DNA from 3 places in the Margalitia sp. FSL K6-0131 genome. Region 2 is predicted to be linked to each of the others. Evidence: riboswitches for the same ligand, from Rfam matches in the RefSeq annotation. Region 2 holds a riboswitch; each other region holds the start of a gene.

The links. Region 2 has a riboswitch for cyclic di-GMP ahead of NSQ59_RS10875 (anti-repressor SinI family protein). Riboswitches for the same ligand answer to the same signal wherever they lie in the genome.
Positions count from the first base shown of each region.
Region 1: it holds a riboswitch for cyclic di-GMP, as region 2 does, so the genes downstream of both, NSQ59_RS09420 (type II secretion system protein) here and NSQ59_RS10875 (anti-repressor SinI family protein) in region 2, are expected to answer to the same signal.
Region 3: it holds a riboswitch for cyclic di-GMP, as region 2 does, so the genes downstream of both, NSQ59_RS06980 (sensor domain-containing diguanylate cyclase) here and NSQ59_RS10875 (anti-repressor SinI family protein) in region 2, are expected to answer to the same signal.

Region 1 covers NZ_JBBOZS010000001.1:1,953,231-1,963,298, reverse strand. Annotated here, with positions in the region: gene radC (RadC family protein) at 1-275, opposite strand, end outside; gene NSQ59_RS09450 (Maf family protein) at 333-896, opposite strand; gene NSQ59_RS09445 (hypothetical protein) at 1,023-2,012, opposite strand; gene NSQ59_RS09440 (LysM peptidoglycan-binding domain-containing protein) at 2,115-3,083, opposite strand; gene NSQ59_RS09435 (PilN domain-containing protein) at 3,087-3,659, opposite strand; gene pilM (type IV pilus biogenesis protein PilM) at 3,670-4,644, opposite strand; gene NSQ59_RS09425 (prepilin peptidase) at 4,660-5,415, opposite strand; gene NSQ59_RS09420 (type II secretion system protein) at 5,545-6,003, opposite strand; cyclic di-GMP riboswitch class II at 6,084-6,167, opposite strand; gene NSQ59_RS09415 (type II secretion system F family protein) at 6,258-7,466, opposite strand; gene NSQ59_RS09410 (type IV pilus twitching motility protein PilT) at 7,466-8,506, opposite strand; gene NSQ59_RS09405 (GspE/PulE family protein) at 8,517-10,068, opposite strand, start outside.
Region 2 covers NZ_JBBOZS010000001.1:2,238,604-2,248,671, reverse strand. Annotated here, with positions in the region: gene NSQ59_RS10900 (class I SAM-dependent methyltransferase) at 1-905, opposite strand, end outside; gene NSQ59_RS10895 (endonuclease Q family protein) at 920-2,089, opposite strand; gene NSQ59_RS10890 (NUDIX hydrolase) at 2,076-2,633, opposite strand; gene mciZ (Z-ring formation inhibitor MciZ) at 2,867-2,995, shown strand; gene NSQ59_RS10880 (aldo/keto reductase) at 3,064-3,975, shown strand; cyclic di-GMP riboswitch class I at 4,479-4,562, shown strand; gene NSQ59_RS10875 (anti-repressor SinI family protein) at 4,589-4,732, shown strand; gene NSQ59_RS10870 (helix-turn-helix domain-containing protein) at 4,882-5,214, shown strand; gene NSQ59_RS10865 (YqkE family protein) at 5,266-5,523, opposite strand; gene NSQ59_RS10860 (CoA transferase subunit B) at 5,606-6,274, opposite strand; gene NSQ59_RS10855 (CoA transferase subunit A) at 6,304-6,993, opposite strand; gene NSQ59_RS10850 (acetyl-CoA C-acetyltransferase) at 7,106-8,293, opposite strand; gene NSQ59_RS10845 (5-bromo-4-chloroindolyl phosphate hydrolysis family protein) at 8,558-9,214, shown strand; gene NSQ59_RS10840 (toxic anion resistance protein) at 9,211-10,068, shown strand, end outside.
Region 3 covers NZ_JBBOZS010000001.1:1,469,954-1,480,021, reverse strand. Annotated here, with positions in the region: gene NSQ59_RS06990 (DHA2 family efflux MFS transporter permease subunit) at 1-1,511, opposite strand, end outside; gene NSQ59_RS06985 (TetR/AcrR family transcriptional regulator) at 1,703-2,611, shown strand; gene NSQ59_RS06980 (sensor domain-containing diguanylate cyclase) at 2,576-3,646, opposite strand; cyclic di-GMP riboswitch class I at 3,820-3,901, opposite strand; gene NSQ59_RS06975 (DUF2680 domain-containing protein) at 4,088-4,432, shown strand; gene NSQ59_RS06970 (methyl-accepting chemotaxis protein) at 4,628-6,361, shown strand; gene NSQ59_RS06965 (ArsB/NhaD family transporter) at 6,526-7,803, opposite strand; gene NSQ59_RS06960 (potassium channel family protein) at 8,139-8,795, shown strand; gene NSQ59_RS06955 (TrkH family potassium uptake protein) at 8,797-10,068, shown strand, end outside.

The sequences.
Region 1 (10,068 bases), 290 kb from region 2:
GCAATGCGTCTTCCTAACTCTAATGCAGCCAAAATCTGAACTGCCTTTGCCAGTCCAATGCCTCTAATGTTCATGATTTCCTCAAGAGATGCATCTTTGAGCAGATGCAAGCCTTCGAATTTCTTTAACAAACGATTTGCCATTTGGATAACGGATTCTTGCTTTGTACCAGTTCGAAGCAAAATAGCAAGTAACTCTTGATTGGATAAACTGCTGGCACCGTTCTGTATTAATCGCTCTCGTGGCCTCTCATCTTGTGGAAAATCCCGTATCATTATTTTTTCCAAACGAATATTTACCTCCTTTTAGACGAACGTTATTACAGTTAAGTTTCAAATTAATTTCTTTTCTTTTAAAAAACGATTCAATCTTGAAATAGGTAATCCAACAACATTATAATAATCTCCGTTTATCATTTTAACAAAAAGGGATCCCAGACCTTGAATTCCATATGCCCCAGCTTTGTCGTATGGTTCATCGCTATCTAAATACTGCTCGATTTCCTTAGAAGTTAACTCCCAAAACGTTACATCTGTTTTTTCATAAAAAGATTGATGTTTTCCTTGATAGATAACTGTTACACCTGTAAAAACTGAATGTTCGTTTCCGGATAAACTTTCGAGCGTTTCCTTAGCCATCGCCCTGTCTTTCGGTTTTCCTAAAATAGTTCCGTTATGCACGACAATTGTATCCGCTCCAATTACTATCGCTTCCTTATATTGCTCAGCAATGATACTGGCCTTTCTAGTTGCTAGCTCAATTACTGCATCTTCTGGAGAAAGGTTATCGGCAAGTTGTTCGTCCACATTACTAGAGATCGAATCAAAAGGGATTTGCAGTTTTTGGAGAAGTTCCTTTCTACGAGGTGAATGCGAGGCTAAAATAAGTTTCGGCATGACATTTTTCCCTTCTATTTCATTTTGGAGATACATCCATTTTTATCCTATCAAAAAAACAACATGTCCACAATGGGAGTTTCCCCATAAAAATTAGAGGATAGAATATTTCTACCCTCGCGGTGTTTAAAGTTCGTTATATTGCTTTAAATACGATAATAAAGCTTGTTCCGCACTTATAATTTCATGTTGATCCGCATTTTTTTGGAAATTCAAAAGATGTTGATAGCATTCTTTTTGTGAACTATATAATTTTTTCAAATTTGTATCTTTCCAATTTTTTAATCCTTCTACTTGCTTATATTGCTGCTCAATGTTTGATAAACTATCAGCTTCTAGTTTTCCTGTTAAATAGGCATTGGAAGATACACTGGTCAAAAGGCGAAAAAGTTCACCCGTATGTTCAGCAAACGTTTTTTCATCCTGGGTGGATACCCCGATTTTTTTTTCCTGGAAGGTTAATTGTTTAGCATACACTTCTACATCCTGTTTTTTTTGCTCTTCCGCTAACTGTTTCGCTTCAGCTAAATTATTGGAAACCCCCATCAAAATATATTGCTTATTTTCAAGTGTTATGATGACAGCAGGTAGGCCTTTTCCCTTAATGTCGTTTGCAGGTGCAGTTGCATCATCAAAAACCCCGCCTTGGATGATAGAGGTTGTTATGGCAGGAAGTACAACCGAACTATTTTGCCCGACAGATGCTCCAGCAGGAAGAGCATTTTGTTTATTTCCGATAGATTTTTGCGAAACACCCTCCGTCTGGTATGCAATCACCTTAAGCATAATAAAGCCAAATAATATTCCAATTGAAATCGCCGTTGCCGCAGAAATGAAGATCGTCAGTAAATGGGAACCGGAGTTTTTCTTGAATATTTTATTTGGTTTTTCCTTCTCTATTGAGGGTTCATAGTAAATTTTTTTGAACTCCGGAATAGGTTTATCCTCTACCTCAGGCAGTACCCAATCAAATTGATCTTCCTCAGCAGTCTTTTCAGTGGCTGCTGCCGACTCCATCTCATTTGCGTTCCATTTATGTATAGCAACCTCCTCTTTAAATGGACGTTCATCACCATTAATTTTAATTTTTATTTGATTAGCAGGTTGCTTGTCCATTTTTTTCCCTCCCGCACACGTATTTGTTCAATGCTAACATACACCGAATAAAAAAGAACAAGACTTTTGTCGTCTTGTTCAAGAAGGTTTTCGTCAAAATTTTTATTTTGTTTGAAGTGGGATTTGCAATGTCGTACCGAAATATACAGTGGTATTAGTTAAGTGGTTATATTTCTGAATAATTTCTTCCCCATCTCTTGAATGATAGTATTTCATTGCAATAGTAAATAAGGTTTCCCCAGGTTGGACAACGTGCTTAATTACCTTGAATTGTTTAGTGTTTTTAGCCCCATCCATCGTCTTATCCTCTTGAATTAATGATTCATCTACTTCGTTAGATGTTGACTTTTCCGGTTGAACCCGAGAAACCAATGGATCCTCTTTATTGCTCGGTGGAGGAACTTCCAGCTTAGGAAGTGCAGATTTTAAGATAGATTCCAATCCCGGGTCATAAAAAATGCTGACAGTAACATTACATTCGATCGAATTGGAATTATCCTGTATGGATGTACTGGTTTCTGCTGGACCTTGAAAATCAATGGTATCAACACTTGTAATTCTTGGAAGTGATTCGATTTCCCCCAAAAAATGATAGAGATGAAAATAAGTTGGCGCTTTTAGAATAATTTCAATAGGCTCTTTCTTTACTCCATCAGGCAAAGTATTATCTTCATTGCTTTTCTTTTTTTCCTCTTCAGAATTTTGATTGAAGTTGGGTAAGGATGCTGATACATCCGAATCGCCAACCTTTTGGTTTTGGTTATCCCCAAATATAATATTTTTAATCGTAATCCCTGATGCGACTTCCGCTTTTCCAAGTTCTAATATAAAACTGTCCATATTCAAAACAACCGGAAGCTGTGTTTGCAAGTTCGTTGCATCTGTTATGAGCGCAGGATCTGTTTTTTCCTTCGGGAAAGATTTAAGCTTTTCATCTCGCAGTTCTGAATTTATATATTGTATGTTTCTTTTAGTTGGGATTATTTTTTGTATGTACAAAAGAGTCGATGTAATAAAAAATAAAAGGAAGATGATGATTGTTATAAATACTTTAAGATTTTTCCCGACCACCTTTTATTCTTCCTTTCCATTCTTATTTTTCAAATAAGATTCATTAAGTATTATCGTATATTGGGCAAAGTATCTAGGCAAAATATTTTGATCGGATGCATTCATATCAGCAGTAGTTATATTTTCGATTTTCACATCCCGAACAAATTTAGCTTGATTTAAGTGTCTCATATAATATGCTGCATCATTACTAGTATCAAATTGCACCGTTAATTGGACTGTGCGGTCATCCCGTAAAGAAAAATTTGTAATAAATCCCCTTTCTGGCAATAGCGTAATGATTTCCTTTAACATGCTTACAGTTGAAATGGGGTAATCATTTGCCCACTGTATTGCCTTCTTTAAATCAAGGATAGCCTGCTGCTTTTTATCAATCGGAATATTTTGTTTTACTTTATTTAATTGTTTTTCATAGATTAATTGGCTATTCAATACTGCCTCTTGCTGTTTTATAGACGTATAATAGGAATAAAAAATAGCTAGGGAGACTGCCAAAATAATCAGAATCCCTGATAGGACAAACCAAAATAAATTGGGACGGTGTTTTTTTTCTATAAGATTAATGTCTACTAGCATGCATTTACACCTACTTTAATGTTAAACCGATGCATTCCGAAAAAACGGGTGGGATGTTAATATTCTTTTTTGTCTGGAATAATGAGTCTGTAAGGGGTTGAACCTTAATAGTACTATGCTCTTTTAATTGTTCCACGTACTGGCTAATATATGGATGCTCTCCAGCTATTAATAATTTATTTATTTCATATTGACCATTTGTTAAATTAAATTGATAGAAGTTTCGAATTCGATCGATTTCCCGTTCTATTTGTTGAATTTGTCCTGTTTTCACTTGAGAATCCTCTTTCATTGCCCAATTTTCATAAGTATATCTTGAGGATTGAAATTCTAATTCGAATTGATCAGTAAAATGAATTTGATGAACATATAATGGTTTATGTTCGTAGAATATCGATAATTGGATGTATGCTAATTGAATTTGAACAACTAAAAGATGCTCATCTCGGCTGGCAAGATCCAAATGATAATATAAACGATATAAAGACAGAATGGATAAATCCATCACAACCGGTTTTAATTTTATTTTTTTTAAAAGATTTACATATTGCTGGACAACCGATTCACGTGAAGAAATCATTAAAACCTCACGATGATCTTGACCTGCCTTCCATTCTACTGCTTCAATAAGCGGATCTTCAAATGGCAAATGCAGGCTCTCCCCGACAGACATGTAAAGATAGCCTTTAATTTCTTCTGTAGGAACCTCCTCTGGAACAAGCACCTTTCTTACAATGGTATGTCCATCCGATAGACACAAATATGTAGGCATTCTTCTAATTTTATTTTCGTAGAGAAATTGCTCCAGTAAAGTCCTTAATGTGGGAGCATCTTCAATTAGTCCACCACGGAGAACTCCTTTAGGTAAGCATTTTTGACCAAATTTAAGGATAACATTATTTTTACCGGTTACGATAAAACGAACGTAATGGTCCGTAAACATTAAATGTAAACGATGCTGTCTAGAAAATAGTTGTAGGTCCATTTACTTCACTCCCCATTACATAAACATGCTTACATACCATGAAATAATATTATCTCCGAAAAAAAATGATAGAATTGCACCTGCACCAATGAAAGGGCCGAATGGTATAGGTTTTCTCTTTTTATATTTTCGTGCAATCATCATTAAAATACCAAAGACTGCACCAAGGAAAGTAGCAATTAGGAACGTTAAAAAAGTATATTTTAGCCCTAGTATTATGCCAAGGACAAAAAATAATTTAATATCTCCACCGCCCATTGCACCTTTACTTAATATAGCTATTAGAAATAATAGGGCAAATCCAAAAACAGCCCCGACTATAGGGTCCCACCAAGGTTCGGAAGGAAACATAATCTTTAAGATAATAAATATTACGGTAAAAATTAATAGAATTTTATCTGGAATAATCATATAAATAAGATCTGATACTGTAATAATCACTATTAATGATAAAAGCAATAAAGCAAATAGCAGCTCAATTCCCCAGCCTGATTTAGCATATGCGAATGCAAATAAGCACCCTGTAATTGCCTCCATAACAGGATAGATATAAGAAATAGATGTTTTACAGGAACGGCATTTTCCTAATTGAAAAATAAAAGAAAATACGGGGATTAATTCAAACCAGCGCAATTTATGCTTACAGTGCGGACACTGTGATCCTGGATAAATAAGTGATTTTTTTTCAGGGATACGTAAGCCCACTACGTTAAAGAAAGATCCAAGAATCAAACCTACTACTGCAAAATAGATTGTCCAAAATATATTCATTGGTTGAGAGTTTGTGCTCCTTTTCAATTTATGACACTTTCATTATTTGTATATTATCATATGATAGAAATATATGTTATAAAAAAAGGAGCATTGGATGCCCCTTTTTTTGATTATAAAGATATCAGTTTATTTTGCGTTTCCTGCATTTAATTTTGATTCATCTGCATTTACAACCTCAGTTCCACCAGAAGATACTAGAACGATTGTATAGTTATATTTTCCATTACTATCTTTTGTAATGGTTACTTTACTTTTTTCATCATTATATTTATCTCCCTTTTTAGAAGGGTCCTGTGGAATATTATCTAGATAACCAGCACTCACTAATTCACTTAATTTTAAATCCCTAGTTCCTGTTGAACTTGGGAGAATTTTATCATCTTGCGCAGCCACACCTATCTTCGCAGCATTAATAATCATTAACCCGTTTGAAATGTGTGCATCTGTCCGTGATTTGTTGATAAGTCCCCCTACACTAGGCACTGCAATAGCGGTTACAATCGCAAGAATAACAATTACAGCAAGCAATTCAACAAGAGTCATCCCTTTTTGATTCTTCATTACCTTTTGGAATCTGCTTCTCATTTTCTCTTCTCCTTCTTTAAATATGTAATAAAAAAGCCAACTTCATATTTATTAATCTAGGATGTTAATAGGTTAATAAACATAAAATTGGCGGGTTGCACTACAAGCTCCGAGCCATTCAAGTGCCCATATACAAATGACTCTTCTTCGCTTCCAATTTCTATCTTAAATCTAAGCTCATTATACTATTCCAAATATCGCTATTACAACATATTTTTACTAATCTATACATAATTTTTATAGTGATAGTCGATTTATTGGATATTTTGAAACACGCTATACATTGGGATGGTGATGGCCGCAACAATCGTTCCTACAACTCCGGCGAGAAAAACAATCATCATAGGCTCTAAAAGAGATTTCAATTGCTCTGTTGCCTGATCAACCTCAGATTCATAAAATTCCGCAACTTTTTCTAACATATAGTCTATTGTTCCTGATTGTTCGCCTATGATCATCATTTGTGAAACTAGAGGGGGAATAGCCCAATGATCCTTCATGGGTTCTGCAATTGACTTTCCCTCTTCTATATAATTCTTTGATTCGCCAAGGATTTTGGCAATCACTTGATTTCCAACGACATTTTCCACAATGCTGATTGCATGCAATATCGGAACGGAAGAAGCAAATAATGTGCTAAGAGTTCTAGTCATCCTTGCTAAAGCTGCTTTTTGGATAATTTTTCCGAATACTGGAATTTTAAGTTTTATCATGTCCAAATAAAAGCTGCCATTTTTCGACCTTACCAATAAATAATATCCTAATAACAACAACAGCAGAAAAAGTATAAATAACCAAAAATAATGCACAACAAATTGACTAGAATTTAGCAGCCACAATGTTAAAGCTGGCAATTTTGCATTAAATGAAGCAAACATGCCAGCAAATTTGGGAACAATCACAGCTAGCATAAAGATAACTACCGCTATTGATATAATTGCCAATATGATTGGATAGGACATTGCCGCCTTAATTTTCTGCCGAGTTTGATGCTGCTTTTCAAAATAAACAGCCATTCTTTCCAAAATCTCCTCTATTTGACCGCTAGCCTCCCCAGCTTTCATCATATTGATAAACATGGAGGGAAAAATAGTTGGAAATTTTTCAGCCGCTTCGGTATAAGATTTTCCTGTTTGAATATCCTCATATATATTGTAAAGGGTTTGTTTTAAAACACGATTTACTGTTTGCTCCGCTAAAATTTTTGTTGAATCAACAACGCTAATTCCCGCCTTAATCAATGTACTGAATTGACGAATATAAATGACTAAATCTTTATGCTTTATATTTGGCTTTATAACATTAATTTCCCGATACAATATTCCCTTTAATTCTGTTAAAGAACGGATCGCAATACCTTTTTCTTTCATCTTTAAAACGGCTTCATTATAATTTGCCGCCTTCAGTTTGCCTTTTACCCTTTCACCTTTTCGATTCCTTCCGATATATTGAAAGACTGCCATTAAAGAACACCATCCAATAAATATGGTCTAGCGTCATTTGCTGAAATTTTTTCTTGTTCCACTAAAGCTTGAATCGCCATTTGCATCGTTTGCATTCCCGCTGCTTTACTTGTTTGCATAACGCTTTGAATTTGATGGATTTTTTCATTGCGAATTAAATTTCGGATTGCAGGATTATTAATTAAAATCTCAAAGGCACCAATTCTGCTATTTTGTTGCTTATGTTGAAATAATCTTTGCGAAATGATAGCCCGTAATACGGAAGCCAATTGAATTCTAACTTGTGCTTGTTGTTCTGATGGAAATACATCAATGATTCGATCAATAGTTGTCGGTGCGTCCGTTGTATGCAAGGTAGCTAGTACCAAGTGTCCTGTTTCTGCAGCAGTTATCGCCGTTGATATTGTTTCTAAATCCCTCATCTCACCCACGAGGATAACATCGGGATCTTGTCTTAAACATGCTCTTAAGGCATTGGAGAATGATTTTGTATCAAACCCTATTTCTCGCTGGTCAATGATACATGTCCCGTGTTTATGTAAATATTCAATAGGGTCTTCTAGTGTAATAATATGTTTTTTAACGGTACGATTCATCTTATCTAGCATCGCTGCTAAAGTAGTCGACTTTCCACTTCCGGTTGGCCCTGTCACTAATATCAGACCTTGGGGCTGTATAGCAAGGTCGCTAAGAACCGATGGCAATCCTAATTCGTCAAATGTAGGGATTCTAGTAGGAATAACCCTAATAGCTAAACTGATACATGAACGTTGGTGAAATGCATTCACTCGAAAACGTGAAACCCCTTCTATTCCATAGGAAAAATCAAGTTCCCCTGTTTCTTTAAATTGCTTCCACATGGAATCAGGAATAATCGCTTTTGCCATTTCTTCTGTATCACTAGGCTTGAGCGGCTCTTGTCCAAATTTTTTTAATTCTCCATTTAACCTCATCATTGGCGGCACTCCAACCGTTAAATGGATATCTGAAGTGCCAATTTCAAATGCAGCGGTCAATATTGCATCTAGTTTTTCTTTCATGTATATCCCCCTAGTCCGGTAAAGTTACTCTAAGTATTTCATCAACCGTTGTTAACCCAGACTTAGCTTTTAACAATCCGTCATCTATTAAGAAAAGCATTCCTTTTTTTAATGCTGCAAGCTTAATCTCTTCCATATTCTGATTATTATATAGTAAATGACGAATATCATCGTCTATTATAAAAAGCTCATGTATCGCCAATCGCCCTTTATAACCAGTTTGCCGGCAAGAGGAGCAGCCCTTGCCGCGATAGAGAGTCTGAACTTGCAAGCCTCTTTTCTCAAATAATTGTTTTTCCATCATTGTAGGCTCATATGGTTCTGTACAATCTTTACATAATTTTCGTACTAGTCTTTGAGCAACTACACCAGATAGTGCCGAAACAACTAAATAAGGCTCAACATTCATATCTAATAGTCTCGGAATAGTAGAAATAGAATCATTTGTATGCATCGTGCTAAGGACTAAATGGCCAGTCAATGCCGATCTTACTGCAATTTCCACTGTTTCACTGTCTCTTATTTCCCCAATCATGATGATATTTGGATCCTGACGCAGCAGTGCACGTAATCCCTTTGAAAAATCGAGTCCGATTTGCGGGTTTACTTGTACTTGATTTATTCCCTCTAGTTGATATTCAACAGGATCTTCTATCGTTACGATGTTTACCGCTTCAGAATTTAAATGATGCAGTCCAGCATACAGAGTGGAAGTTTTTCCGGACCCTGTTGGACCTGTAATCAGGAGAAGACCTGAGGGTTTCTCGATTAATTTAACAAAGGATTGAAGATTCATTCTATTAAATCCAATTTCTGATATATTCTTTTTTACATTTTGTAAATCTAATATACGAATAACTACTTTTTCACCATTAATCGTTGGAAGAATGGATATTCTTAAATCAACTTGCCTTTGTTGCACTGTTAATTTTACACGGCCGTCTTGTGGCAAACGGTTTTCTGTAATTCTTAAATTTCCTATTACTTTTATTCTAGCTATTAATGAAGGATAAATAGACTTAGAAAGAATTCTTTCTGTTTTTAATACACCATCAACTCTATATCGAATGATTACTTTTGTCTCTTGAGGATCAATATGTATGTCACTGGCTTTCATTTGTACACCCGTTGCAAATAGCTGATTGACAAGTTTGACAGCAGGAGCTTCTTCCGGATTCAATGGTACGATACTTGATAGTTCCTCTTCTTCAAAATGTTCATTAAAATGATAATATTTATGAATTGCCCCAATAATTTCTTCTTTTGTAGCTATGACCGGCTTGATTTGAAACCCGGTTGATAATCGTAGATCATCAATCACAAAATAATCCATCGGATCATTCATTGCTACCGTTAATTCCTGTTGATTTTTCTCAATTGGAATAACAACATTTCTGATTGCAAATTCAATAGGAACTAGTTTTATTAAACTTGTATCAATTGGATATCGATGTAAAACGACATGTGGAACACCTAGCTGAAATTCCAGCACTTCAATTAATTGCTGTTCATTTATAAAACCTCTTTCTACCAATACATCCCCAAGTTTTTGCCCGTCTTTT
Region 2 (10,068 bases):
GTGGAAACAGGGTGAAATTCATGTAAGATAAATTTACCATTTGGCCGAAGGAGACTTGATACAATCTTTACTAATGGAAATAAATCTATAAAATAGTGGAGGACACCAAGCTCCATTAAAACATAGTCATATTGCCCTCTATGCTCTTCTATAGGGATCGATAAAATATCGGAAACTACATATTCCAATGGTACTTCGGCTGCACTTGCTATCTCCTTGGCATATGCTTGATTTTCCTTTGAAAAATCAACAATAGTTACCTGAGCTCCCAGTAAAGACAGTGCTACTCCTTTAATCCCGTTAGATCCCATTAAATGAATGACTTTTTTACCTGACAGATTGTCAAAATATTTATTAAAAGGATAGAGTCGCCAATTTGGATTTTGTTTTATTTTTTCTGCTACAACTGCAGGGTCTCCATGACGGTTTAATAGTGCTTCATAATTATGCTGATTCCATGCTTCCTCATTTTGATTCGTCACTATCTGCTGCTGTTTATTTAGAAAGGCATGTATCAACTCAATTTCTACATCACTATTTCGATAATAGAGATATTGGTAGAGAGAGATACACCAAAATGAAATGCCATCCTTTTTCAATTCTACACGATAAGGATTTGTACGAATGGTAGTATTAAAAAAACATTCGATAAATATCGTATATCCTTCATATTGTACTTGAAAGGATGCATTTACTTGGTTCTTATTGATCTCAGATAGGGTGGAAGGTGGAAAAAGCGAATAGGCTTTTTCAAATACATCCCATTGAATCTCTAAAAACACTTCATTTGAATGGTCTATTTCTACTCCTTGTATCCTAAGGGAAGTCGTTTTCACAAATTGATATGGAATCCCTTCTTCATCCAATCTCTTGGTTAACTCAGTTAATAATTCAATGTAGTTCATTTTTCTCCACCATATTATTTAGTATTATCCACTTTTCCATATTGACCGCCTCCTCCAGCCATAAGCTGAAGCGTTCCTTGTCTTGCTTGCATTATCATATCAGCTAAATCCGCTTTCACCACTTTTTTCAATTCTTCAATCGGTACATTGTGTAAAATATTCATTTCCGTATCAAAGTAATCTAATAATTTGTGCAATGTTTTCGGACCTAATCCTGGTAGGAAATCAAGCGGGACTTGATGTACATAAGGAGGTCGCTTTGGGCTTACTTGATCTGTTGCCAGTTCTTTTATTCGTTCAGACACTCCCTTTGTGAAATGAGTGGATCCACAGTGAGGGCAAATGTCAGCCACTTTTGGCTCAAAGCATTTCGAACAGGTTGTTCGATAGTACTTGCCAAGATATGGATTCAATCCGTAATTTGCGACAATTCCATTACCGTCTTTACCATGTAAGGCTTTTTCTAATGCAGCAAATGTCGGAGATTCGAGCTTCATTATCTGATATTCACGGGCAATTTTCCCTAAAGAATGCGCATCGGAATCACTGACAAATGTAAAGTGATGCAATTCTTTAATTCGGTCCGCCATTTCTGTGTTAGAGCTCAACCCTAATTCAATCCCGTCAATTAAATCGGGATCCAGAATTTCGGATATTGATTTTTCTACACCCTTTCCATACAAACTTTTGAATGGGGTGAAAACATGTGCAGGAATAAAAATTCCGCCTAATGATTTTATTTTCTTTTGTAACGGTACAGCACTTTCATGTATCCTTTGTGTGCTTAATTGGACATTTTTGACCTTTGTTTGATACCACATCGAAAAATTCTTTAAAGCCTCTAAAGTAGGAAAATAGCCAAGGACATGAATTGGACCTTTACAATTCTCGTCATTTACTTCAATTTCTACTCCGGGAATGAGTGTAACCGTTTCTTGAAAACGGAATCCCCCCTCTGCCATTCCCCTTAGGTCTCCACGATAAATCAAGTCTTCTATTTCAGCAATGACTTCCGGAGAATGACAGTCAATGATGCCTACCATATCTAAACCTTTAGGGGACTTTGCCGTATTTAAGATATTGGTAAGCGTTAATGATTTCGATGCAGTAATTTTTACTGGTTTTCCGTTTTTCGTCCTCCCGATATGAATATGGAGGTCGACAAAATAATTATTCACTCTTATTCAACGCCTCTTTTAATTGTAGATATTGAATTGCGTACAGTGTTTTGGCATCATAGATTTTCTTTTCCTGAATTAATTGAAGTGCTTCTTCCAGTGTAACCTCTAATAATTCCACAAATTCGTCTTCATCAGCACTTTTTGGATTTTCTACTTTCTGCAAGCCTTTTGCTAAGTATAAATGAATAAGTTCATCAGCGAAGCCTGGTGATGTATAGAATGAACAAATAAGTTCTAGTTTTTCACATGAGTAGCCAGTTTCCTCTTCTAGCTCCCTTATAGCCGTTACATCTGGCTTTTCTCCTGGTTCTAATTTACCTGCAGGAATTTCAACTAATGCCCTATCCATTGGTTTTCGATATTGATCCACCAAAATAATTTTATCATCTGGAGTAATAGCTAATATGGCAACTGCCCCTGGATGTTTAATAATTTCCCTCTTTGCCGTTTTACCATTTGGCAGTTCTACTTCATCTATTTGCAGACGGACAACCCTGCCCTCAAAAATTTTCTCTGACCTGATTGTTTTCTCTTCAAATTTATGCATCATAAACTCTCCTTGTTCTATTCCATAGACTACTATTCATACATTTTAACAAACGGCTCTGTTAAATAATAGTGTTGACGTCTTATCGTCTTATGTGTACATGTTCCCTACCGTTAATGTTCCCTAGTAAAACCCGCACATGTGTATGCGTATAACTAAACACTATTATAGCTTAACAAATTTTAAAAAGCGGAGGCTAATAGGAAGCCCGCTAAAAAGAAGGTGACATACCCGTGAAAATATTTGTACATTCGAAAGGAATTACAATGAGCGGCAAGGCATGGGAAATAAGAGAGCAATTAAAATCATATAGAAAACAGTATTACTATGTGCTTGATTGGGTAAAGTTAATCAATCGTTAGCAAATATTTTGTTAAAGTAAACTGTTTTTCGCTACAATAGTAGGAAACAAAGTGAAAGGAAACCTGTCATGAAAAAAAATAGACTAGGAAACTCAGATTTATACGTTTCTGCACTTGGATTAGGATGCATGTCTCTTGGAACAGATGAAAAACATGCACAAGAAATTATATACGCTGCATTAGAGGAAGGTATTAATTATTTTGATACGGCGGACCTATATGATGTTGGAGCAAATGAGGAGATTGTCGGGAAGGCATTAAAGGATGTCCGTGACCAAGTCATTATTGCCACAAAAGTAGGAAACCGCTGGAACAAGAATCATTCCGGGTGGAGCTGGGATCCTTCTAAAAAATATATAAAGGAAGCTGTAAAGGAGAGTCTTAAAAGATTACAAACAGATTATATTGATTTATATCAATTGCATGGGGGAACGATCGAGGATAATATCGAGGATACAATTGAAGCCTTTGAAGAATTAAAATCGGAAGGAATTATTCGGTATTATGGAATTTCCTCTATTCGTCCTAACGTGATTCGTGAATATATTGAGAAATCCTCCATTATTAGCATTATGATGCAATATAGTCTTCTGGATAGACGACCTGAGGAAATTTTTCCATTTATTAAAGAACACTCAGTAAGTGTTGTGACAAGAGGACCGCTTGCTAAAGGATTATTAAGCGAGAAATGGACTAGCAAGCTATCTGAAAAAGGCTATTTGGAATATTCCCATCAGGAGCTTCACGACTTACTTTCTAGTATTCAAAATAAATTGGTTTCTGAGAATAGATCCATGACGGAATTAGCCCTTCAGTTTAATTTAGCGAATGATACTGTAGCTTCTATAATTGCTGGAGCGAGTTCAGTCAAACAAGTTCGCATAAATGCACAAGCCACTAGGTCTGATTCTTTAAACGAGGATGAACGAAAGATTCTTCTTACGTTAACAAAGGAAAATATCTATAAGGAACATCGATAAAAGAAAAGGTCTGGATTGCCGGACCTTTCTTTTGGTTGTCTAGCATAATGCCAATCGATAAGTGAATCTCCGGGTCTCCTCTCAACGATAAGTTAACATCAGCTCCTAAAATACTTTGCAGTGTTTCCTTTACCTCAGTCAATGCCCCTACAGGTAAAATTTGCACTTCCATTTCAATATGAACAAGGCATTTCCACTTTTATGATTTTTGGGGGTAACTATTCAAAAAGTTTTCAACAAATTCTTTTCTTTTTTTACAAATAAGTATTCGTTTTTTCAAATTATATTTTAGAAGAAATAAAAAGTTGCGATGTCATAAAAACTTTTTTTACCATATAACGACAAAATCATTTAAATAGTATGATAATTCATTTCTCGTTTTATTCATTTTGTGGCATTATTTCAATTATTCGACATCGACATAATTTTCGAGTATGGCTAAATCATTTTCGTTATACTCAAAAATGTAGACAAAAAGTAGTAGATAATAAGAATGAATTATTATCAGAAAAAGGCAAACTTATTGAAAAATAAGGACGCAAAGTCACAGGTCTAAGGTTTAATACGATGACGGCTGGGCTACCTGAAATACATGGTATTTTAGGAGGTAAAAATGGAGAAAAAATTAATGGCAAGTACACAAACACTGGATCAGGAATGGATTGATTTAATTTTAGCAGCACTCGATATGGGAATTTCTGTTCAAGAAATAAAAGACTTCTTTCATAAAAAAACCTCTGGATTAGATGTAATGTAAAAAATTTTCCTAACATTCTACTATACATACTATTATTCACATCTTAAAATATTTATTGCAATTATTATAATTTTTTTGCAAATCCGTTCTAAATATGGAACCCGAATTTCGTTATATGTTATAATGAATCGAAGGAAGGTGACATACTTATGATTGGACAACGCATAAAAAATTTCCGATTACAAAGGCAACTATCATTATCAGAGCTTGCCGAAAGAGCAGGTGTCGCAAAATCTTATCTAAGTTCCATTGAACGTAATATTCAATCAAATCCTTCTGTTCAGTTTCTGGAAAAAGTATCAGCTGTTTTAGGAGTATCTGTAAATGCATTACTCCATGATGAGGGGGAAGAAGGATTTGACCACGCAGAACTTGACTCTGAATGGGAACTGTTAGTACGTGAAGCGATGAATTCTGGTGTCTCTAAAAATGAGTTTCGAGAATTTCTCGAATTTAATAAATGGAAAAGGAATAATAAATAAAGCGTTCGTTATGATGATTTGAACGCTTTTTATTTTTCCTTTTTCCAAACCCTATTTAAATTTCTTCCAGTCCATTGGATTTTCATTTAATAATTCTTCAAAGGATTTATTCTTTTCCTTTCTTCTTCTTTCTTCTCTCTTTCTTTCTTCCTCTTGAAGCTTTTCATTTTCTTCCTTCTGCACTAAATCATGCTGTGCTTGTTTTAATTTTAATAATATATCTTGATTTAAAGAATCCTTCAATGTAAGCTTTTCATCCTGCTTTTCCTTTTTAGGTTGATACTTTTGCTGTTTTTTTGTTTTTGCCATTTTGATTTCTCCCTTAAGTTTAAAAATGAAGAAAAAGAATAGGTATCATGTAACCTACACTCCCATCATTTTACTACAGTGACTAATAAGCTTCTAGTCTTACATCTTCAGCTACCATTACAGTTGGCTCCGTCGAAGCAAGTACTTCCTCCACTGTGTATCCTTTTGCCACTTCCCTTAAAATAAGTCCTTTATTGGATACATCGATAACAGCTCTATCCGTAATAATTCGGTTAACAACGCCTTTCCCTGTTAAAGGAAGACTGCATTCTTTGAGAATTTTAGGCTCACCATTTTTATTCACATGGTCCATAATAACAATGATTTTTTGGGCACCATGAACTAAATCCATCGCTCCCCCCATGCCCTTGATCATTTTCCCCGGGATCATCCAATTAGCTAAATCACCTGAGGCCGATACTTCCATTCCGCCCAAAATTGCTATATTTATATGACCGCCCCGAATCATCGCAAACGATTCTGCACTATCAAAATAAGCTGCACCCGGAATTGCCGTCACCGTTTCTTTTCCGGCATTGATTAAATCTGCATCAATCTCCTCCTCATTAGGATATGGGCCAATTCCAAGCAAGCCGTTTTCCGACTGTAAAACAACTTGTTTATTATCGGAAATGTAATTGGCAACTAATGTTGGCATTCCAATTCCCAGATTTACATAATGGCCATCTTTAATTTCCTTTTCCGCTCTTCTAGCAATCTTTTCCCTTATTGAACCTTTATCAGCTGACATATTCTTCTCTCCCTTCCTTAATGTGCAAATTATTTTCTAATGGTTCTTCTTTCAATACGTTTTTCTTGATCCCCTTGAATAATCCTTTGCACATAAATGCTTGGAGTATGAATAAAATTAGCATCCAGCTCCCCGACTTCATAGAGCACCTCTACCTCTGCAATCGTTACCTTTCCTGCAGCCGCGATCATCGGGTTAAAATTACGAGCTGTTTTGTTGTATACTAAATTCCCCATTTTATCACCTTTCCAAGCACGAATTAAACTAAAATCTGCCGTTAATGCTTCCTCCAAAACATATTCTTTCCCATTAAACGTCCTCGTTTCTTTCCCTTCTGCAATTGGTGTTCCCACACCTGCGGGAGTATAAAATGCAGGAATTCCCGCTCCTCCTGCTCGTATTTTTTCTGCCAAGGTGCCTTGCGGGGTTAATTCCACTTCTAATTCGCCAGCTAACACCTGGCGTTCGAATTCTTTATTTTCCCCAACATATGACCCTATCATTTTCTTAATCTGTTTATTTTGCAAAAGCGGTCCTAATCCCCAATCATCTATCCCGCAGTTATTAGAAATAACCGTTAAATCCTTTACCCCTTTTTCGACAAGTGCAAGAATTAAATTTTCAGGAATTCCGCAAAGACCGAAACCGCCAACCATTATTGTCGCACCGTCTTGAATATCTGCTACCGCTTCCTGGAAGGATGTATATACTTGCTTCAATTATTCTCTCTCCCCTCTGGTTTCGTAAAAATATATTATTGATGATCAAACCGCCTTATGCGTAAACGTTCACGTGTACGCAATCGAGGTACCAATCAGTAATTAACCGCTTTTAAGCTAATTCAACAATCGTGGCTACCCCTTGCCCCCCGCCAATACAAAGGGTAGCTAATCCGTTTTTCACTTGTCTTCTTTGCATTTCGTGAATAAGGGTGACAAGGATTCTTGCCCCACTTGCTCCAATCGGATGGCCAAGAGCAATCGCCCCGCCGTTTACATTCAAGATTTCTTTATTAAACTTCAATTCCCTATCAACTGCTAGGGATTGTGCAGCAAATGCTTCATTTGCTTCTATAAGGTCCATATCCTCTAACGACATATTTGCCTTTTCCAGCGCTTTCTTGACCGCTGTTACAGGACCAATCCCCATTACACTTGGATCCACCCCGGCATTGGCATTTGCTTTTATCGTTACAAGTGGTTTAATCCCCAATTCATTTGCTTTTTTCCTAGACATTATGACTAATGCTGCCGCTCCGTCATTTATTCCGGACGCGTTTCCTGCTGTAACCGAACCATCTTTCCTAAAAGCAGGTCTTAATGAACTTAATTTCTCCACCGTTGTGCCTTTTTTAGGATATTCATCTGTTTCGAAAATGATGGCATCCCCTTTTCTTTGCGGAATTTCAACAGCTACAATCTCGTCCTTGAACTTGCCTTCTTCGATTGCTTTTGCAGCTTTGCTTTGACTCTCCGCAGAGAATTGGTCCTGTTCCTCACGGGAAATTTCATAGCGGTCACAAAGATTTTCTGCTGTTATTCCCATATGATAATCATTAAAGGCACACCATAATCCGTCTTGAATCATACTATCAACTAGCTTTTGATCTCCCATCTTAAAGCCGTCCCTTGCACCTTTTAATAGATATGGCGCCTGACTCATGTTTTCCATCCCACCGGCAACAATTATATCTGCATCTCCTGCTAAGATTGCTTGTGTGGCAAGATGAACAGCCTTTAGTCCCGATCCACAAACTTTATTAATCGTCATTGAGGAAACACTTTCCGGAACCCCAGCCTTTATAGCTGCTTGCCGCGCTGGATTTTGTCCCAGCCCAGCCTGCAAAACATTTCCCATAATAACCTCATCAATTTGGTCCCCTTGTATCCCGGCTCGTTCTATTGCACGTTTGATTACGATTCCACCAAGCTCTGGAGCTGGTATATTTTTCAATGATCCATTGAAGCTTCCAATAGCCGTTCTAACTGCACTCACAATCACAACTTCTTGTTTTTCCATCCTTTGGTCCTCCTCTTATATAAAAGTCAGCTTGAAACCGCTAACATTTTCTCTTCTTTGTCTATTTTCGATAAAAAATTGATTTTTCCTGCTGAAGCAGGAAGTTGATTCTTATCGTTTGAGTACTTAAGATGTATAGTACAATACTACTAGAGATGTATTTCTTTCATAGCTGATTTTTTTTATAATAAAAGTTAATGAAACCTTTTTATTCATCATTCGTATTTGAGTTGTAGCTGCTCTAGATTGGAGAGTCGATTAATAATGAAAACATTTTTTTCCTTCATTACCCGTATATTTGTTGCAATACCTGTTGCGGCACTCGTATGGCTGATTAGTTATTTTGGTTTTGAGCAAACCCTTTTATATTCATCCGGTTCCGCAATACTCGGAGGCGCAATCATATATATTGTGATAAAATGGATCACCAAAAGAAAATTTTTGAAAATACATCAGCTTTCTCGAAAAGAATTTGCTTATATTGTCCAAAACCTTAAGGAAGCTAAGAAGAAAATTCACCGTTTGCAAAAGGTATTCTTTAACGTGCGAAACATTGGCGCATTTAAGCAAATGCTTGATCTTATCCGTCTTGTAAAAAGGATCTACGCGATTATCAGAAGAGAACCAAGAAGATTTTATCAAGCAGAAAAATTCTTTTTCTATCATTTAGATTCTATTGTGGAATTATCTGAAAAATACGCGTTTTTAGCTGCACAACCGGTAAAAAATAATGAATTATATTTTTCTTTAAAGGATACCCGCAATACTTTAAAGGAGTTAAAAAGGACGATAGAGAATGATTTATATGAAGTGTTATCGAAAGACATTGATCATCTTGAGTTTGAACTGAATGTAGCAAAGCATTCTTTAAAACCACCAATAGACACTTCTTTAGATGACGAAAGGAGATCAACAAAATGAGTGAGTCAAAGGAAAGCCTATGGCAAGAAGATATAAGTGAAGGATTGGATGATTTACTAACCAATCCATTTGGAGAAAAGGAGCTTGTAATTCATGATGCTCCTGCAACAGCCCAGGCGGAAAAGCCGCAAAGGCTAATTGATGTTTTACCAGAACAGAACCGTGAAAAAGCAAGACAGTTGGCTGAGCAAATTGATCCAAAAAATCATCAGGCAATTATTATGTACGGAACCCAAGCTCAATCAAAGCTGCTAAATTTCTCCCATTCCATGCTTGACCATGTCCAAAAAAAGGATATTGGAGAAATTGGAGAAATATTAGGCGATTTAATGAAGAAATTGGAACAGGTTAACCCCGAAGAATTAGCTCCTGAAAAGAAAGGGCTATTTTCGAGAATGTTTGGAAAAATCTCCAGTTCTGTTCAAGAGGTATTATCAAAGTATCAAAAGACTGGTGCGCAAATCGATAGAATTAGTGTTAAATTGGAGCTTTCGAAAAAAACACTTTTATCCGATATCAATATGCTCGAACAACTATATGAAAAAAATAAAGATTATTTCCATGCCCTAAACATTTATATTGCTGCAGGTGAATTAAAAGTTGAAGAATTATACACAAAAACCATTCCAGAATTAAAGAAAAAAGCGGCAGAAACCGGCGACCAAATGGCCTTTCAGGATGTTAATGATATGATACAATTTGCAGATCGCTTAGAGAAACGATTACATGATTTAAAGCTAAGCAGGCAGATTACGATTCAAAGTGCACCACAAATCAGGTTAATTCAAAATACAAATCAAGCATTGGCGGAAAAAATTCAGTCTTCGATAATGACTGCCATTCCGCTTTGGAAG
Region 3 (10,068 bases), 770 kb from region 2:
TTTACAAATGTTTGATTTGGTTTCGTTTCTTGTGTTGCTTCTTGAGCAGGCTTTACACGTTTCATAAAGAAGGCAAGTATCAATGCAATAAGAGCAATACAAACAGAAACTTTAAACGAATCATTTATACCATCAACCATCGCTTGCATTCCTATATGTTGTTTCATTTCTGCAAGTTGTGCAGGATTGGGTTGACCAGTCAATTTTTTCATTGCAGAAGCAGTTAAATCTGTAATATGTGTTTTTGTACGGTTTGACATAACCGTTATTAAAAGCGCAGACCCAATCGCACCAGAAACTTGCTGTAAAGTATTATTCATTGCCGTGCCATGAGGATTGAGGTGCTGCGGTAATTGGTTTAAGCCATTTGTCATTACAGGCATCATTACCATCGACATACCAAACATACGTGCAGTATACAATAAAATTAATTCCGTGTACGTAGTGGATAATGTCAGCGTACTGAACATATAAGTGGTAGCAATTGTAATCGTAAGTCCAATAATCGCTAGTACTCTTCCGCCAAATTTATCAAACAGCTTTCCAGTTATCGGTGACATAAATCCCATTAAAAGCGCACCTGGCAGCAGCATTAAACCTGATTTAAGCGGAGAAATCCCTCTAATCGACTGTATATACATCGGCAATAACAGCATTGCTGAAAACATTGCCATCATTAGCACTACTGAAATGGCAGATGCTAAAGTGAACATTGGATACTTATAAACCCTAAATTCCAGCATTGGTGTCGGGATTACAAATTGACGCCAAATAAAGAGAATCAAAGATATTCCGCCAACTATTAAAGTGATATATACCGCTGGGGCACTCCAGCCTTTGTCCCCTGCGGAACTAAATCCGTATAAAATTCCACCAAATCCTATCGTAGACAATATAAAAGAAAGCGTGTCCAGTTTGATGTTTATCTTTTCTTTTTTATCTTTAAGCAAGAAAAAGGCAATAACTACTACGGCAATTGCAATTGGCATTACAATATGGAAAAGCATTCTCCATTCGTAGTGCTCCACAATCCAACCGGATAAAGTTGGTCCAATTGCAGGTGCGAAAACCATTACTAATCCGAATAAGCCCATTGCTGCTCCCCTTTTTTCAATAGGGAAGGAAGTCAACATCACGTTCATTAATAAAGGCATCATAATTGCGGAGCCTGAAGCCTGAACAATTCTTCCGACAAGTAATACCCAAAATTCCGGAGAAAATCCGGCTAATATGGTCCCTATGGTAAACAAACTCATTGCAACTAGAAATAAATGGCGAACGGTATATCTTTGAATAAGAAATGCCGTTGCAGGGATCATGACCCCGTTAACAAGCATATAACCAGTTGCAAGCCATTGTACGGTTGACATCGATACGTGAAAATCTTGCTTTATGGAAGGTAATGCAATATTGAGTAATGTTTCATTTAATATGGAAATAAACGCTCCGATTGTTAGGATTGTAATAATCCCGTACGGAGGTTTCTTTGTTTCTAACATGGACGATTCCATCTATTTTCCCCTCTCAGTAAACTTATAGTCTATTTTTTTATACAGCCGTTATAACGTAATGATTATAATAAACCGATTGTTCCATTTTTGCAACAAAAAAATCATGGTTACTTAAAGATTTGTATAAACAATTAAAGTGCGTTAGTATTGTCATTAGAATGACAGTCTATTTTTATTTTTAGGTGATACATATGAATGACCGGAAACAGCATGTTATGAAAGTAGCTCATCAAATATTTATGGAAAAAGGATTCCAAGCTACATCCATTCAAGACATTTTAGACTACAGCGGTATTTCAAAAGGTACCTTTTACAATTATTTTTCTTCCAAAAATGAATTACTGCTGGCTATTTTTCATTCTCTTCATGAAAAATTCGAGGTGGAACGAAATAAACTATTGATTGGTCAGGACCCTTCTAATATTGAAATTTTCATTAAGCAAATAGAGCTTCAAATGAAAATGAATAAACAAAATAAGCTATTTGCTTTATTCGAAGAAGTATTTGTGTCAAAGGATAAAGATTTCAAGGATTATTTAAAGCAAACCCAATTGAACACGCTCAGTTGGACTTTTCATCGTTTCGTTGATATTTATGGTGAAAGTAAGAAACCATATTTATTGGATTGCACGATCCTATTTACAGGAATGCTTCATCATCAGTTTCATTTTTTCTTCCAGCAAAAAGAAACGGAACTCACCGTTCATCAAGTTATTCGCTATTGTATAAACCGTCTTTCCACCATTGTAGAAGATGTATCCTGCAATCACGATCAATTATATAACCCCAATCTTATTAAAGATTGGTTTCCAACGTATGAAAATGAAGAACAAAAACTACTTAAAAAAAGATTGGTTCAGTCTATTTGTTTTTTAAAAAATATGATTCGGAAAGAGCACCAAAATGAAAAACATCAATTGAAATGGATGGAACTATTGGATTTTCTTCAAGACGAACTGCTCCAATCCAAACAGCCGCGCATATACCTTGTGGAAAGTGCACTGGATTCGTTAGCGAAGAACAATAATAAACAGATTCAAGAGGAACTGAAAACCTTAACTGAATTAATACATGATTGGAACGAAAACAAAGTCAAATAATCCTTTGATAGAATCATCATTATGATAAAAAGCAGCCCAAGTTGTAATCATACCGGCTGCTTTTCTCCATTTTTTATCTTGCGAAAACGGGTTTCCGATTATTTTTATCTTGGTACATTTTTTGATCTGCATGAGTGTAAATAGTTCCTCCATTTTGCCAATGGAGGAAGCTTCAAAAGCATAGCCAATCGACATTTTCATCATAAAATGGGGATGCTTTTCATTATATTCCATAACTTCCTTCTTTATTTGCTCGGATAAATGTTGTAACGATAATTCATTTGTTTTTATTACCAGGAAAGCAAATTCATCCCCGCCTATTCTTATAACCATACTATTTTCATTTGAAAACTGATTAAGCAGTTTGGATGTTTGAATAATCAATTTATCCCCCATCTGATGACCAAAATTATCATTCATCCATTTCAATTCATCTAAATCACATAGTACAATCCCAACAGATTCATCGAGATCCTCATTATATAATTTTTTTTGTTTTTCAAAAAAAGCTCGGTTATATATTCCTGTTAACGGATCATGTTCTACCTTATATTCTAGCTCCTTTTGTGCCATCATTTTTTCATCGATATTCCGGATGATTCCATGTAACGCAACGATTTCGCCATTTTCATATATAGGTGTGGCAAATTCTTCGAACCATTTGTAATCACCGTGCACGTCTCTCCATCGCACAATGATTGGTTTATTATAATCCATTTTCCCTGCTATTTTTTTCTCTACAAGATGATAATCATCGGGATGGACAATTTCAAAGGTGATATATGGATTTTTCAAACTATCTTTAGAAAGATTAGGGCGCAGAATTTCATCTATTGCAGGACTTAGATACCGATATTTAAACTGTGGTTTGATTTCACAATAATAAATAATGTCCTTCGAACTCTCCACAAGCTGATAAATTCTTTTTTCATTTTTCGTTCTTTCATTATATCCCTTCCATACTATTCTCTTAATAGGTTCAGAATATATTACTCCTATTATAAGTCCAAGAATTCCTAAACAGAAGCCAAGCATGGTTTCTCCCCCCAAATGTTTAAGAATAAAAACAATTTCTCTAGCCGCTATGTGCAGTAGCTAGACGTAGATAATAGTTTTAAAAAGTTATCCATATATCAACACTTATAGTTAAAAAACAGAAAAAGAGGCAGTCCGAAAACGAAACTACCCCTTAAAGTATTTTCTAATTTTTCGGTAACCCGGCTACCATAGATCATCCTTAGGTCCGTGGCTTTGCGTCCTTACTTTTCAATAAGTTTGCCTTTGTCAAAATATCGTTATGATTTTATTAATTTATTTTCATTATAAGCTTTATGGGTACAATTATCAATTTTTTTACCAATAAAATACACTTAACAGAAACTTTCGAACTATTCGTCATGTTCTTTACAAAAAATGTATTATTTTTTAAAAATTGCAGAGTATATAAATAGTCTTTTAGGAAAGGAGATGAAAGCAATGTTAAAAAAAATGAAGGCAATCCTAATTGTTCCTCTATTCGTGCTCCTTGTAGGGCTACCTGTACATGCCGAACCAACGCCTAACACGGATCAACATAAACAGGTTGTAAAGCTAACAAAACAACAAAAAGCAGAGTTAACGAAATTACATCTTGATATATTAACGAAGAAAAAACAGCTTATCATGAAATATGTTGAATATGGTGTACTTCCAAAGGAAAAAGGCGATAAAATCCTTGAAAGATTAAATGAGCATTATCAGGAAATAAAAGAACACGGATCTGATATGCATTGGGGTAAAATGCATCATCACCACCAATCTCATCATCAACACAATGAATAATTGACAGTGCCTTACATAAAAAAACCAATGAAACGCAAAAGTTTCATTGGTTTTTTGTTTTCCAGACATAAATGACGCAATGTCGAAAATTTGTCGAATGATATTTAATTTTATCCTTTATTGCCGATATAAAAAGAGAAAGGAACTGAACTTAAATATTAACTATTTTCAAATGACTAGGAAGGGACCGCGCAGATGAAATCTATTAAATCAAAAATTATTAGCACCACTTTGCTTATGTTGGCTATTCCTGCATTAATTATTGGTCTTGTGGGCTATAATCAAGCAAAGCAACATCTAACTGAATTGGGCCAAACCAATATGAAAAATGGTGTAAAAATGGCCATTCAAATGATAAATGGATTAAATGATGAAGTTTTAAAAGGCCATTTATCGATCGATGAGGCACAAGAAAAAGTAAAAACCGCTCTTATCGGTCCTAAAAATACAGATGGAACCAGAACGAATACAAACAAAATAGATCTTGGAAAAAACGGTTATTTTTTTGTTTTAGATGAAAAAGGTACGGAGCTGGCACATCCTTCGCTAGAAGGAAAAAATGTTTGGAATTTAAAAGATCAAAACGGTTATTACTATATTCATGACATAGTAAAGAAGGCAAAAGCTGGCGGAGGCTTTACTACCTATGACTGGCCGCTGCCAAATAATGAAAAGCAAATTGCTCAAAAAACCACTTATAGTGAAGTGGATCCAAATTGGGGATGGGTCATTTCCGCAGGCACTTATTCCACTGACTTCAACAAACCTGCGAATTCTATTCTTTATGTATTAATTATTACATTAGCTATCACTTTAATTGCTGGCAGTATTATTACTTATTTATTTTCAAAGCATTTGGCTTCTCCAATTAAGAAGCTTACCCTGCAAATGGGAGAGCTGGCTAGCGGAAATCTTGCAATCGATGACACGAATTCAAAAAGAAAAGATGAAATTGGTCAATTAATGAACTCTATGAACTATATGAAAGAAAAACTTCGTAACATGATTCTCAGTATTACAAAGGTCTCTGATCATGTTACAAGCCAAAGTGAAGAACTGACTCAATATGCAGATGAAGTAGGAATCGGTACAACACAAATTGCCACCACGATGCAAGAACTCTCTAATGGTGCGGAAGAACAAGCTAATTCGGCAACTACACTATTAGAAAAAATGAGTGACTTCTCCGAAACGATCATGCAAGTTGCTATACAAGGTGAAAGTGTCAAGGAAAGCTCCGGTCAAATGCTGAGAATGACCGAACAAGGCGGACAGGATATGCAGCAATCTGTTCAGCAAATGCATGTGATCGATGAGCGGATCAAGCAATCGTTAGAAATGGTAAAAGGATTAGATCATAAGACAAGTCAAATTACGGATTTAGTAAAAGTCATTAAAGATATTTCTGAACAAACGAATCTATTATCTTTAAATGCAGCAATAGAAGCGGCTCGAGCTGGCGAGCATGGAAAAGGCTTTGCAGTCGTTGCGGATGAGGTAAGAAAATTGGCTGATCAAGTTACACAATCGATCACGAATATTACCTCCATTGTTACCGATATTCAAAATGAATCCAAACAAGTAGTGGACACTCTTGAAGATGGTTATCAGTTAGTAGCAGACGGAACAAAACAAATTAACGTTACCGGAACAACCTTTAAAAACCTTAAAGACACAATTGAAAATGCCGGAAACCTAGTAGAGAATATGGCCGCCGCAATGTTCAATGTGTTGGATAACACAAAAGAAATCAATGAATCAATCGATACCATTGCCTCTGTTTCTGAGGAGACTGCAGCTGGTGTCGAGGAAGTTACAGCTACCACTGAGCAGTCAAGCAGTTCTATGGAAGAGGTCGCGAAAAGTGCAAAAATGTTGGAAGAGCAAGCGACTAATTTAAATAGTTTAATTCAGCAGTTTAAATTTTAATTATAAAAAAAAGCCTCCATGTTGAATGGGGGCTTCACGCTTTGAGTAAAATATTGAAACAGTATAGTTATGAGTAATTTTTCCTAAACTTCTTTTCCAAGCTAAACGGAATAAATTATTATGTTATTGATAAAAAAGCAATTAGTTTAAGAATTATGGTTTTCTTATAGATATCTAACATAAATGTATAACATAGAAATGGCTACACTTATTAACATGATTGGTAATCCTATAAGAGAAAATTTTATAAAGGAAATTTTATAACCTTCTTTGCCTGCCATTCCGGCAACAATTAAGTTGGCACTAGCACCAATTAATGTTCCATTTCCTCCTAGACATGCTCCTAAAGACAAACTCCACCATAATGGATTTAAATCATGGATTCCAAGCGATCCCATCTGTTCTATTAACGGAATCATGGTTGCAACAAATGGAATATTATCTACAAAGGCAGACGCAATTGCACTCAGCCATAGAATAAGAAAAGAGGTTAATGTCTCATTCCCTCCCGTTAAATCGATAGCGTATGTTGCGACCTTTGCTATGACCCCCGTTTCCACCAATCCTGAAACTAATACAAAGAGACCGACAAAAAAGAAAATAGTGGTCCATTCAACTTTTGTTAAAGCATTCTCCAGATAGCTTTCTCCTACTAAAATCAATAAAAGAAAAGCTCCCATTAATGCAATAGTTGCTGACTCTACCCCGATGATTTGATGGATAAAGAAACCGACAATCGTTAATCCCATTACTGTTAAGGACTTAATCATTAACGTTTTATCTGTAATTTCGTCTTTTTCATTAAGCTGCATGATTCGCTCTCTTATCTGATCAGAAACACGTAATGCTTTACGGTAGAAAAAGGCAAGTAAAATCATTGTAACAATCATGATCACCATGACGATAGGTGCTAAATTCGTGATAAAATCCATAAATGTGATAGATTCAACAGCACTTCCAATCATGATATTTGGCGGGTCTCCAATCATTGTGGCTGTTCCGCCAATATTAGACATCAATATCTCGGAAATAAGAAACGGCATTGGATTCATACCAAGCTGTCTCGTGATGCTAAATGTAATTGGAACCATCAGAAGTACCGTTGTTACATTATCTAGAAAGGCAGAACCCACTGCTGTAATAATCGAGAGAACGATTAAAATAGAAAGCGGTCTCCCTTTTACCTTCTTAGCAGACCATATGGCAACATATTTAAATACACCAGTCTCCGCTGTTATCGAAACAATAATCATCATTCCAATTAGTAGACCTATAGTATTGAAATCAATATGGTGGATAGCAGTTTCCTGATCTACTATCCCTAATAGAACCATAAGTCCTCCACCAATCATGGCAATGATGGTTCGATGAATTTTCTCTGAAATAATTAATGCATAAGTAAGGAAAAAAATAATAATAGCATAAAGTGCTTCGTTAGACATAAACATCCCCTTTTCTCTAGATTCTTTTATTTTTCTTTCTAATCAATAAAAACATTCTCTTGAAGGAATAAAATATCCCTAAAAAAACGCAAAAAGGAGCCCTAAATGACAGGCTCCTCCAAATTTTCACGTTCTATTTAATTTAAACCCATATTATCAAAAAGTTTTATTTTCTGCAACAACATTTCATCCATTTATGATATTGTTTAGTTTATATACTATAGCAAATAATTCCAACATTATATATACTTGCTGTTAGGGAAAATTATAAGAAAAGCTCAAGCTCTAAAGCTAGACAGATTAAACATGTTAACTATTTAATGGAGAGGATATTTATGAAAAAGCAATTTGCTGTTTTTGGACTTGGCCGCTTTGGTGGAAGCCTTGTGAAGGAGTTTCACGAATTGGCAACCGAAGTATTAGCCGTCGATAAGGATATCGATAAAGTAAATGATATGGCCCAATATGCCACTGCTGCTGTCCAAGCCAATACGATTGATGAAATGACGCTAAAAAACTTAGGAATTCGTAATTTTGATCTTGTTTTTGTCTCTTTTGGGGATGATATTGAAGCCAGTATCCTTACCTCGCTTTTACTAAAAGATATGGGTGTCAAACAAGTATGGGCAAAAGCCCAAAACAGCTATCACGAAAAGGTATTGGATAAAATTGGAGTCGATCGAATTATTAATCCGGAAAGAGATATGGCAAAGAGAATTGCCCACCATATTGTTTCCGAAAAAATATTAGATTATATTGAGCTATCTAAGGAATATGGAATTGTAGAAATTATGGCAACAGAAAAAATACATCTAAAGACATTAGTGGAGCTGGACGTCCGCGCGAAATATGGGTGTAATATTGTCGCCATTAAACGAGGAACAGATATAGTCGTCTCTCCTATGGCGGAGGATAAGATTTTTAAAGGGGATATATTGATTGTAATCGGAAAGAACGAAGATATAACGAGATTTGAGGAAGAAGGTGTCTAAAATAAAGACAAGAGCTATTCACCTAAGCCCTTCCCAACTGCTCATTTTAGTGTTTTTTACAGCCATTCTTTTAGGGACTTGTCTATTAAAATTGCCCATTGCATCTTACCATTATGTCCGCTGGATAGACGCTTTATTTACAGCAACTTCTGCCATGACGGTGACAGGTCTATCGACGATTGATTCCGCAAAGGAGTATACCTTGTTCGGTCAATTTGTCATTATTACCTTGATCCAATTGGGCGGTTTAGGCATCGTTTCCTTCGCCCTCTTAATTTTTATCATGTTAGGGAAAAAAATCGGACTAAAGGAACGGATTCTTATTCAGCAAAGCTTAAATCAAACATCCTTAGGGGGTGTCATCAAGCTTGTTCGCAACCTCTTTCTTTTTTCCTTCATGATTGAATTTATCGCAATGTTGTTTTTATCTATTAGATGGATCCCGGAATACGGGTTTTGGAAAGGTGTCTTCTATAGTTTCTTCCACTCCATTTCCGCGTTTAATAACGCAGGATTTGCATTGTGGTCAGACAATTTAATAAGATATGTTGGCGATCCCATTGTCAATATCGGAATTACCGGTCTTATTATTCTGGGTGGAATTGGTTTCACGGTCATGTCCGATATTTGGTATAAAAAAAGCTTTCGGAAACTGAGTCTTCACTCTAAAATCATGATTATCGGCACAATCGTGACAAATTTACTCGCAATGGCATTCATATTTTTTCTAGAATATCATAATCCTCATACGTTAGGTCACTTATCAACGCCGAATAAACTATGGGCTTCTTATTTTCAAGCAGTTACAACAAGAACAGCAGGATTTGAAACAATGGACCTTAACGATTTAAAGGAACCTACTGCCTTATTATTTTTATTATTAATGTTTGTAGGGGCAGGAAGTGCATCAACTGGCGGAGGAATAAAATTAACGACTTTTATTGTCATCGTCATTTCCGTTATTACTTTTATAAAAGGAAAACAAGAAATTGTGCTGGCAAAACGAACCATTGCCACTTCGATATTATTAAAATCATTAGCGATATTTAGTATCGCCTTACTTGCTATTTTCTTGGCAGTATTTGTTCTATGTATTACCGAAAAAGCGCCATTTCTTAAGGTATTATTTGAAGTTATTTCCGCTTTCGGCACCGTTGGGCTAACGATGGGATTGACAACAAAATTAACAATGATTGGCAAACTGATTATTGTGATGATGATGTTTATCGGCAAGCTAGGCCCATTAACCCTTGCTGTTTCTATTGCAAAATCG